DNA from 3 places in the Arthrobacter sp. I3 genome. Region 1 is predicted to be linked to each of the others. Evidence: riboswitches for the same ligand, from Rfam matches in the RefSeq annotation. Region 1 holds a riboswitch; each other region holds the start of a gene.

Region 1 (3,267 bases):
CCGGGGTCCGCGGTGGTAGATCTTGCTGACTTTCTCCGGGTTCGCGTGGACTCCGGTCTCCTTGTCCCGGAGCAGCGCGTCGTCTTCCCAGGACCCTTCCCACAATTTGTAGGCGGCCTCGACGTATTCGTCCGCCCAGTCGTAGCGTTCGTCATGCTTGGTCAGCTCGGTGGCGTTGAAGTTCCGGTGCGCGTTTTCCAGCACGCTGGTGACGATGTTCCAGGCCACCCGGCCGTCGCTGATGTGGTCCAGCGTGGACATCTGCCGGGCGAACTGGAACGGGTGGCTCTGAATCACCGACGACGTCGCGGCCAGTCCGATCTCCCGCGTTCCGGTGGCGAGCGCGGAGAGCAGGATGAGGGGGTCGTTGGACGGCACCTGCAGGCCCTTTTTCAGCAGCGATGCCCACCCGCCGTCGTAGTCGCCGTAGAGACCGACGACGTCGGCGAAGAAGATCGCGTCAAACTTGGCGTCTTCGAGCTGGCGGGCCAGGTCGATCCAGAGCTGGAGTTCGTTGAACCGGTGCTGCTGGGCTTCCCGGCGCCGCCACTGGCCGCCCATGATGTGGCTGGACGTGTTCATCACGAAGGCGCTGATCAGCAGGCGGGGGCGGGGTCCGTCGAAACGGGTACTGGGTGTTGAAGTCATGGGGTGCTTTCCGCTGTGGGAGGTGGGACGAGGGTGCTGCCGGCGCTCAGAGGCGCTTGTCCAGGCGCCGGGCAACATAGGATCCGCCCAGCTGAACGATGGTGACCAGCAGGATCATCAGGACTATGGCGGTGATCATGAGCGGTGTCTCGTAGCGGTAATAGCCGTACCGGATGGCGAAGTCGCCGATTCCGCCGCCGCCCACCAGGCCGGCCATCGCCGAGTAGGAGATGAAGCTGACGGTCATGATGGTGATGGAGCTGACGAGTCCGGGCTTCGCCTCCACAATCAGGACGTCCCGGACGATCTGGGACCGGCTGGCGCCCATGGACCGTGCCGCTTCGACCACTCCGCCGCCGAGCTGGCTCAGGTTCTGTTCCACGAAGCGGGCGAAATACGGAATGGCGTTGAGGGTCAGCGGGACAATGACGGCGGCCGTACCGATGGTCGTGCCGACAATGAACCTGGTCACGGGAATGATTGCGATCAGCAGGATCAGGAACGGGAACGAGCGGAGCAGGTTGACCAGCCCGTCCAGGACCCGGTGCAGCTTTGGCCTGTGCTTGAGCCCGTTGGGACCGATGGTGTAGAGCAGGACACCCAGCGGTGTCCCGAGCAGCACCGCCAGCGGGATGGCCACCAGCAGCATGGTGAGGGTCTGCCCCATGGCGACGCCGATTTCGGGCAGGACTTCCAGGATGCGGTCAAACATTGATCAGGCCCTCCGACGCGGCTGTGGTGTGGGTGCCCCTCCCGGAGCGGTCCAGCTGGATCTCATCGGAGACCAGGTAGCGGCCGATCGACGTCGCCGGGTGGAAACCGGGGCGTTGGAGTTCGGCGAGGTCGAACTGCTCCACCACCCGGCCTTCTTCCATGACCGCGACGTTGTCCGCGATGGCCTTGATGACATTCATCTCGTGGGTGACCACCACGATTGTGATGCCGAATTCGGCGTTGACGTCGGCCAGGTACTGCAGGACCGATGACGTCGTCCGGGGATCCACGGCCGACGTCGGCTCGTCGCAGAGCAGCACTTTGGGCCCGGTGGCGAGGGCGCGGGCGATCGCCACCCGCTGTTTCTGGCCCCCGGAGAGTTTGGCCGGATACGTTCCCGCTTTGTCGGCGAGGTCCACGATTTCCAGGGTTTCGGCGGCCCGCCGCCGGCGTTCCGCCTTCCCGACGCCGGCGAACTTCAGGGACAGCTCCACATTTTCCTGGGCTGTGAGGTTGTTGAGGAGATTGAAGTGCTGGAAAATCATGCCGATGTCATGCCGCTTGGTCCGGAGCTCTGCGTCGGACAGGGTCACCAGGTCCACGCCGTCCACCAGGACGCGGCCCGACGTGGGGCGCTCGAGCAGGTTGATGTTGCGCAGCAGCGTGGATTTGCCGGCGCCGGAGAACCCGATGATGCCTTGGATGGTGCCCCGCCTGATGTGCAGGCTGACGTCATCGACGGCCGTAAAAGGTCCCGCGGCCGAAGCGAATGACGTGCTGACGTTCTGGATCTCGATCACAGGCCCCCACCTGCTCGGGGCCGCGGCGCTGCCGCTGTCTGCGTGTTCATGATTTCCTCCGGGCTCGCCCGAGGAAAGCCCCGGGTCCTGGCTTCCGGGCAGCGCTGAGCGAAGCCGGGGAGCCTCAGACCACAGTGGTTCTCCATCGGTCCTGGCGGTAGCACCGTCCTCAAAGGAGGGGGTTGCTGCGGCGTCACGGAGCCAGATCTCTCAGCCGCTCGGGATGGTTACGAGTCCATCTCACACGGCAGGAGGCCGGATACGGAAAAAGCCGGTCACATTTTGTAACCGACTCTTCCCGATCTGTTGATCGTCATTCCCGGGCCGTCAGATGCCCACGCGCCAGCCTTCGCGGGCAGGGCACGCGTTCACGACGACGTCCAGCCCGGCGGCCTTCGCGCGGTCCGTCGCGGCGTCATCGAAGACGCCCAGCTGCAGCCAGACGGCCTTGGCGCCTACCGCGATGGCCTCGTCTATGACGGCGCCCACCCTGTGGGAGTTGACGAAGCAGTCCACGACGTCGATCGGGTGCTTCTCCGCCGGAATGTCAGTCAGGGAGCGGTACCCCTTCTCGCCGTGGACGTCGTCTCCGGGCAGGTTGACCGGGATGATTTCCATGCCCATCCGGTCCCGGACATAGAGGGAAACCTCATACGCCGAGCGCCATTCGTTGGTGGTGAGGCCGACCACCGCCCACGTGCCTTTGGTTCGCATGAGGCGGTCAATGACTGCCGGATCGTTAACATGGGCCATGCATCAACCTTACTCCTGCGACCTTTCCGGGCAATTGTCGAATAAATGAATGATTTAGGCCGGACGCATGCCGGGTGAACGAATATTACGGCGCTCCCGCACGCCGATTTTGCGGAATCGTGCATCTGAAGTTCTAGTAGGTAGTGACCATCCCGAGCGGCCGAGAGACCTGGATCGATGACGCCGCAGCAACCCCCCGGTGACGTGAGACGACCATTCCCACGCAACCGCTCCGCCCTCCTTCGGTGATATTCGAGGGCGCCGGAGCAGCCAAGGGGTGCTACTGCCAGGACCGATGGAGTGCAGCAATGACCCCTGAGAATTCTTCCGCCCTGCCCACCTTTGCCCGGAC
Region 2 (3,267 bases), on a different contig from region 1:
CCCGGGGCACCCCGCCGCAAAAGGAGGGTTGCCGGCCAGCAAGCCGGGGCTGTCGCTGGCACTCATGACCTGGTACGAGTCTACGAAACAGGGTGCGGAAATCACGAAGATTATGACTTCCATGTGACAGCCGGACCCGTCAGCACCGCAGTTTCCCCACCTTTGACAGCCGTGACCGGCGGGTCGCGCCGAAGTGCCGGCGATTCGCGGCGTCATGCCAGCAAAGGTGGGGAAATTCCGCGTGGGCTTCCGTCTAGGCGGTCTTGGCCGCGCGGAATCCGGCGTCGAGGTCCGCCAGGATGTCGTCAATATGCTCCAGTCCCACCGAAAGCCGCACCAGCCCGGGATTCACCCCGGCGATCACCTGCTGTTCGGGCGAGAGCTGGCTGTGGGTGGTCGACGCCGGATGGATCACCAGCGACCGGACATCGCCGATGTTCGCGACGTGCGAGTGCAGTTCGAGGGCATCGACGAACCGCTTGCCGGCCTCCGCTCCCCCGGCGATGTTGAACGCCACGACGGCGCCTGTCCCCTTGGGCCCGTACTTGCGGCCGCGCTCGTACCAGGGGCTGGACGGCAGCCCGGCGTAGGCGACCGATTCGACGTCGTCCCGCCCCTCCAGCCATTGCGCCACCTTCGTGGCGTTGGCCACGTGGCGCTCGACGCGCAGGCTCAGCGTTTCGATGCCCTGGGCGATGAGGAAGGCGTTGAACGGGGACACCGCGGAGCCGAGGTCGCGCAGGAGCTGGACCCGGGCCTTGAGGATGTAGGAGAGGTTCGCGCCCAGCGCGCCGTCGGCTCCGAGGTCGCGGGCGTAAACCAGGCCGTTGTAGGTGGGGTCCGGGGTGTTGAAGCCGGGGAACCGCTCCGGGTCTTTCCCGAAGTCGAAGTTGCCGGAGTCCACGATCACGCCGGCGATTGCGGCGCCGTGCCCGCCGAGGTACTTGGTGGCCGAATGGACCACGATGTCCGCGCCCCACTCGATCGGCCGGATCAGGTAGGGGGTGGAGAGCGTGTTGTCGACCACCAGCGGCACGCCGGCCTCGTGCGCCACGCGGGAGACGCCCTCGATGTCCAGGACGTCCTGGCGGGGGTTGGAGACCACTTCGCCGAAGAACAGCTTGGTGTTGGGCTGGACGGCGTCCCGCCACTGGTCCAGGTTGTCCGGGTCCGCCACGAAGGTCACGGAGATGCCGAACTTCTTCAGCGTGTGCGCGAGCAGGTTGTAGGTTCCGCCGTAGAGGCTGGGGCTGGCCACCACGTGGTCCCCGGCCTCGGCGATGTTGAGGATGGCGAACGTCTCGGCGGCCTGGCCGGAGCTGAGCAGCAGCGCCGCGAGGCCTCCTTCCAGGCTGGCGACGCGCTGTTCAACGGCGTCCTGGGTCGGGTTGCCGATCCGGGTGTAGATGGGCGCGAGCTCGGCGAGCGCGAAGCGGTTCGCGGCGCTTTCGGCGCTGGGGAACACGAACGACGTCGTCTGGTAGATGGGCAGGGAACGCGCGCCGGTGGCGCTGTCCGGCTCCTGGCCGGCGTGGATCTGGCGGGTTTCAAAGGACCAGGCGTTGGACATTGGTGCTCCTCGAGTCACTGGGCACAGCACCGGCCGGGGCTTTCGGCCCGAACCGGAACAGGCGCCGCGCTTGCCCTCCGGCGGGCGCCGGACGGCCAGGTCTTCACCCGGGGCACCCCACCGCGATACGAGGGTTGCCGGCCAGCAAGCCGGGGCTGTGCGCTGGCACTCATGACCTGGCTTCAGTGTAGGAATGGCGGCGGAGCCATGGATAGCTTTGTGACGAAGATGAAGACGGCCGCCGTGACGGAGCATCCGGGGCGCCGCGTTCCGTGCCCCAGGACGTCCCATGACGGTTAGGGGAGCCTAAGCTGAGAGGTCCATCACAAAGTGCCAAGATGATGGCATGCGCATGGATCACGTCTCTTACGCCTGTGAACACGATGGCTTGGCAGCCACCACTGAACGTATTGCGTCTGCCCTCGGCGTTGAAGCCGTGAAGGGTGGAGTGCACCCCCGTTTCGGGACACGCAACATGATTATCCCGCTCGCGGGACACAAGTACCTGGAAGTCGTGGAGGTCCTGAACCACCCGGCCTCCGACAAGGCCCCGTTCGGCCAGGCCGTCCGGGCACGCTCCGAGGCCGGCGGCGGCTGGATGGGCTGGTGCGTCGAGGTTGACGACCTGGCCCCGTTCGAGGAGCGGCTCGGCCGTGCCGCCGTCAACGGCAACCGGAAGTTTCCCGACGGCCGCGAACTGGTCTGGAAGCAGATCGGCATCCTGGGGCTCATCGCCGACCCCCAGGTGCCGTACATGCTCAAGTGGGAGGGCGACCCGGAGTTGCACCCGTCCAACGCCTACGCGAGCGATGTCAAGATGTCCGCACTGACCATTGCCGGTTCGGCCGCACGCGTCACGGAGTGGCTGGGCGAACCGGTTGAAAAGCCGCTGGAAGACGTCGCCGTGAACTGGATCGCGCCGCACGGTACTCCCGGCATCCTCTCTGTCACCTTCGAGACCGCCTCCGGAGCGGTCACGATCTAACGTTCCACCTGCCCCACGCTTCGGCCGCCATCTCTTAGGTGCCAACGATGTCACCTAGGAGACGGCGGCCGAGATCATTTAAGGCCTGCTCCTAAAAGCAACTCAGCCCAGGCCCACGGCCTTGCCGAACAGGCTGAACCCCACGAACGCCACAGTGTCCAGGATGGCGTGGGCGATCACCAGCGGCATCACCCGTTTGGTCCGGATGTAGACCAGCGCGAAGACCACGCCCATCACCGCGTTGCCGATGAACGGCCCGAACCCCTGGTACAGGTGATAGCTGCCGCGGAGCAGGGCGCTGGCGGCGATGGCCGCCGGCACGCTCCAGCCCAGTTTCCCGAGCCGGTCCAGCAGGTACGCCACTACAATCACTTCCTCGACCACCGCGTGCCTGATCGCGGACAGGACCAGCACCGGCACGGTCCACCAGTAGGCGTCCAGGGCGCTGGGGATGATCGCCGTCGTGATCCCCAGCGCCCGGCCGGCGGCGTAGAGCCCCAGGGACGGAATGCCGATGAGCGCAGCTAGTCCGAGCCCCTGCAGGAGGTCCTTGCCGGGCCGGGCGAAGTCGAAGCCGATCCTTCGGAACGCCGAGGTTCCGCGCTCACCGGCCGGCCAGTGCTCGGTGAGGAAATAGATCACGAGGGCCACCGGGACCAGGGCGAAGATGATGTCCAGCAACTGGTAGGTGAGGTCGAAGTATTCGCGTGCG
Region 3 (3,267 bases), on a different contig from region 1:
ATTTCCGGGGCCCAGGTGCTGTTCTCCCCCAGGGTCGCGCAGACACCCAGCACCACGGGCGTTCCGTCGGTGCGGCGACGGATCTGGACCTGGACCGGTCCGGCCAGCCCGAGCGTGCGGACGGCGGCCAGGCCCAGCTTGCGCACATCCCCGGCCTGGTTCGCCGGCACCCTGCGGCTGACCTCGTCGCTGCCGGCGCGTCCATACGGAGTCCTGGTCTTCTCGAGGACCACCGCCACCGGCGCCATCGCGTTGCGTGCCGGGGTGCCGAACACCAGGCACACATAGTCGGCGCCCGGGATAAATTCCTGGACCAGTTGCCCCGCCGGCATGTTCTTCCAGCTAACGGAGTCGGTTCCGGCCAGCAGGTGGACACCATGGGAGCCTTTGAAGACCCGAGGCTTGACCACCACGGGGCCGCTGAGGCCGGCGAGGGATGCCGGCGCGGCGGCGAGGTCGCCCGGAACCGCGAACCGGGGCACCGGGATGCCGGCGGCTTGCAGCGCCCAGGTGGTGAACAGGTGGTCGTTGGCGAGGGCCACCGCGGCGGGGTCGGCCACGATGATCCGCACGTCCTGGGCGAATCCGGCGCGGGCCGCGGCCAGGACCGGGAGCTCCACGGTGAGGGTCGGAATGATGACGTTGATGGCTTCGCGGTCCACCACCCGGCGCAGGTCCAGGACCATGTCCGGGTTCGTCGCCGGCAGGAGCCTGACCGCGGCGGCGGGAGCCTCCCCGGCCTGGCGGGTGTCGGCGCGGGCGTCGGAGCCGAGGTACGGGAGGGCCCGGGCTTCGAGCTGGGCCGCGACGGCCCGCCCGGCGGCGCTTGTAATCCCGGTAACGAGTATGCGCGGGCCCACGATTGCTCCATTCCGCCGTCACCGGCCGGACCGCGGCTGCGGCTCCGACCGTTCCAGCCACCGATTCCCAGACAGCTTGTTGATGGACAGACGAGTCGATTCCGGGACTGCTCGATTCACACATTGCTCGAATCACCTGCAGCTCCGGCCGACTCGTCGGACCTAATCCCCCCAGTAGACGGCGAAACGTCCCGGCAGACACGAGTGGGCTGTACCCGAAACTGGAGCCCGCCACTACTCGCCCGGGCCGCGGTCCGGTTACGGAACATGACGACGGCGGCCGTGCGGGCCGGCGTCGCAGGTGTTACGTTTTTGGGGAGTAATGAGAACCGGTGCCAAGCCCTGACTGGCCGGTCGGCAACCCTCCCTTTCGCGGCGGGGTGCCTCAGGTGAATACTCGGCATTCGAGAATTCGAGCTGCAAGCGTGAAAGAGGAGATCCGTCGTGCCCGAGACGTCAATACCCACAACAGCCACACCCGGTTCAGCACCCGGCGAGGAGAGGCTGGCCTACCGGCTGTTCACCGGCGCGGATGACCGCGCCTTTTGCGAGCGGGTGTCAGCCGCCCTGGCCGAGGGCTACGTGCTGCATGGAAGCCCCGCCGCCAGCTTCAACGGAAGCACCGTGATCGTGGCGCAGGCGCTGGTCCTGCCGGCCGCGATTGCCAGTGCGGACGCCGCCGTGGCCAATGCGGTTGATGAGCTCGACGCCGACGAATTTGACGCCGACGGGGCCTTCGCGGGCCACGCATGAGCTACGCCGGAGACCTCAGCCCGCAGGAGGCGTGGGCCAAGCTGGAGGCCGGAGCCATCCTGGTGGATGTCCGGACCGAGGTCGAATGGGCCCACATCGGCATCCCGGACACCGCGGCCGCGGGCGAGAGCCGCAACGATCCGCTCTTCATCCAGTGGAACCTCGCCGGCGGCACGCCGAACCCGCACTTCGTGGAACAGCTAAGGCAGCAGGCGCCGGCGGACACCGCCGTCGAACTGGTGTTCCTTTGCCGTTCCGGTGCCCGGTCGATCGGCGCCGCGACGGCCGCGACGGCCGCCGGCTACACCTCGTACAACGTCCTTGAAGGCTTCGAAGGCGAGGCCGACCGCTTTGGCGAACGCACCGTCAATGGCTGGAAGAACCGCGGCCTGCCCACCAACCTCGGAAAGATCTAAGTGACTTTCAATCCCGACGCCGCCGGCTGGGCGGCCGACACCCAGGCTGTCCGTGGCGGCCTTGACCGCACCGGCTTCCAGGAAACCACCGAGCCGATCTTCCTCAACTCAGGATTCGTCTACGAGTCCGCGGCCGCCGCCGAGCGCGCCTTCACCGGGGAGGACGAGCGCTTCGTCTACTCCCGCTACGGCAACCCCTCCGTCGCCACCTTCCAGGAGCGGCTGCGGCTGCTCGAGGGAACGGAGGCGTGTTTCGCGACGGCGTCCGGCATGTCCGCCGTCTTCACCGCCCTGGGCGCGCTGCTGGCGGCCGGCGACCGGGTGGTCGCGGCCCGCTCGCTGTTTGGCTCGTGCTTCGTGATCCTCAACGAAATCCTGCCGCGCTGGGGTGTCGAGACGGTCTTCGTGGACGGTCCGGACCTGGAGCAGTGGCAATCCGCGCTGTCCGTGCCGACCACCGCGGTGTTCTTCGAGTCGCCGTCGAACCCGATGCAGGAAATCGTGGACATCGCCGCCGTGAGCAAACTGGCGCACGCGGCCGGCGCCACGGTGGTGGTTGACAACGTCTTCGCCACCCCGTTGCTCCAGCGCTGCGGCGACCTCGGCGCGGACGTGGTGGTCTACTCCGGCACCAAGCACATCGACGGCCAGGGCCGCGTCCTGGGCGGGGCCATCCTGGGCACCAAGGAATTCATCGACGGGCCCGTCAAGCAGCTCATGCGGCACACCGGTCCGGCGCTTTCGGCGTTCAACGCCTGGGTGCTCACCAAGGGCCTGGAGACGATGGCCCTGCGCGTCAACCATTCCTCGGCCTCCGCGCTGCGGCTCGCCGAATGGCTCGAGGGACAGCCTGCGGTCGGCTGGGTAAAGTACCCGCTGCTGCCGTCCCACCCGCAGTACCCGCTCGCAGTACAGCAGATGAAGGCCGGCGGGACCGTGCTCACCCTGGAACTGCAGCCCTCCCCCGGCCGCACGGCGAAGCAGGCCGCGTTCGCACTCCTGGACGCGCTGCGGATCATCGACATCTCCAACAACCTGGGCGATGCCAAGACGCTCATCACGCACCCGGCCACCACCACGCACCGCGCGATGGGCCCGGAAGGCCGCGCGGCGATCGGCCTCAGCGACGGCGTGGTCCGGCTTTCGGTGGGGCTGGAGGACGTCGAGGACCTGATCCGCGACCTCGGCCAGGCGCTCAAGCAGGTCTAGGCCCTTAAGCAGGTCCGGGGCCATGGCCG

Evidence for each region. Region 1 has a riboswitch for S-adenosylmethionine ahead of Y706_RS26695 (methionine ABC transporter ATP-binding protein). Riboswitches for the same ligand answer to the same signal wherever they lie in the genome.
Region 2: it holds a riboswitch for S-adenosylmethionine, as region 1 does, so the genes downstream of both, Y706_RS0122230 (bifunctional o-acetylhomoserine/o-acetylserine sulfhydrylase) here and Y706_RS26695 (methionine ABC transporter ATP-binding protein) in region 1, are expected to answer to the same signal.
Region 3: it holds a riboswitch for S-adenosylmethionine, as region 1 does, so the genes downstream of both, Y706_RS0103000 (DUF1737 domain-containing protein) here and Y706_RS26695 (methionine ABC transporter ATP-binding protein) in region 1, are expected to answer to the same signal.

What each region holds. Positions count from the first base shown of each region.
Region 1 covers NZ_KI914962.1:5,558-8,824, reverse strand. Annotated here, with positions in the region: gene Y706_RS0120075 (LLM class flavin-dependent oxidoreductase) at 1-648, opposite strand, end outside; gene Y706_RS0120070 (methionine ABC transporter permease) at 695-1,360, opposite strand; gene Y706_RS26695 (methionine ABC transporter ATP-binding protein) at 1,353-2,162, opposite strand; SAM riboswitch class I at 2,302-2,392, opposite strand; gene Y706_RS0120060 (CoA-binding protein) at 2,490-2,915, opposite strand; gene acs (acetate--CoA ligase) at 3,224-3,267, shown strand, end outside.
Region 2 covers NZ_KI914976.1:35,822-39,088, forward strand. Annotated here, with positions in the region: SAM riboswitch class IV at 1-66, opposite strand, end outside; gene Y706_RS0122230 (bifunctional o-acetylhomoserine/o-acetylserine sulfhydrylase) at 254-1,570, opposite strand; SAM riboswitch class IV at 1,632-1,747, opposite strand; gene Y706_RS0122235 (VOC family protein) at 1,917-2,555, shown strand; gene Y706_RS0122240 (CPBP family intramembrane glutamic endopeptidase) at 2,658-3,267, opposite strand, start outside.
Region 3 covers NZ_KI914902.1:57,461-60,727, reverse strand. Annotated here, with positions in the region: gene Y706_RS23310 (ATP-grasp domain-containing protein) at 1-860, opposite strand, end outside; SAM riboswitch class IV at 1,179-1,292, shown strand; gene Y706_RS0103000 (DUF1737 domain-containing protein) at 1,305-1,613, shown strand; gene Y706_RS0102995 (rhodanese-like domain-containing protein) at 1,610-2,029, shown strand; gene Y706_RS0102990 (O-succinylhomoserine sulfhydrylase) at 2,030-3,238, shown strand.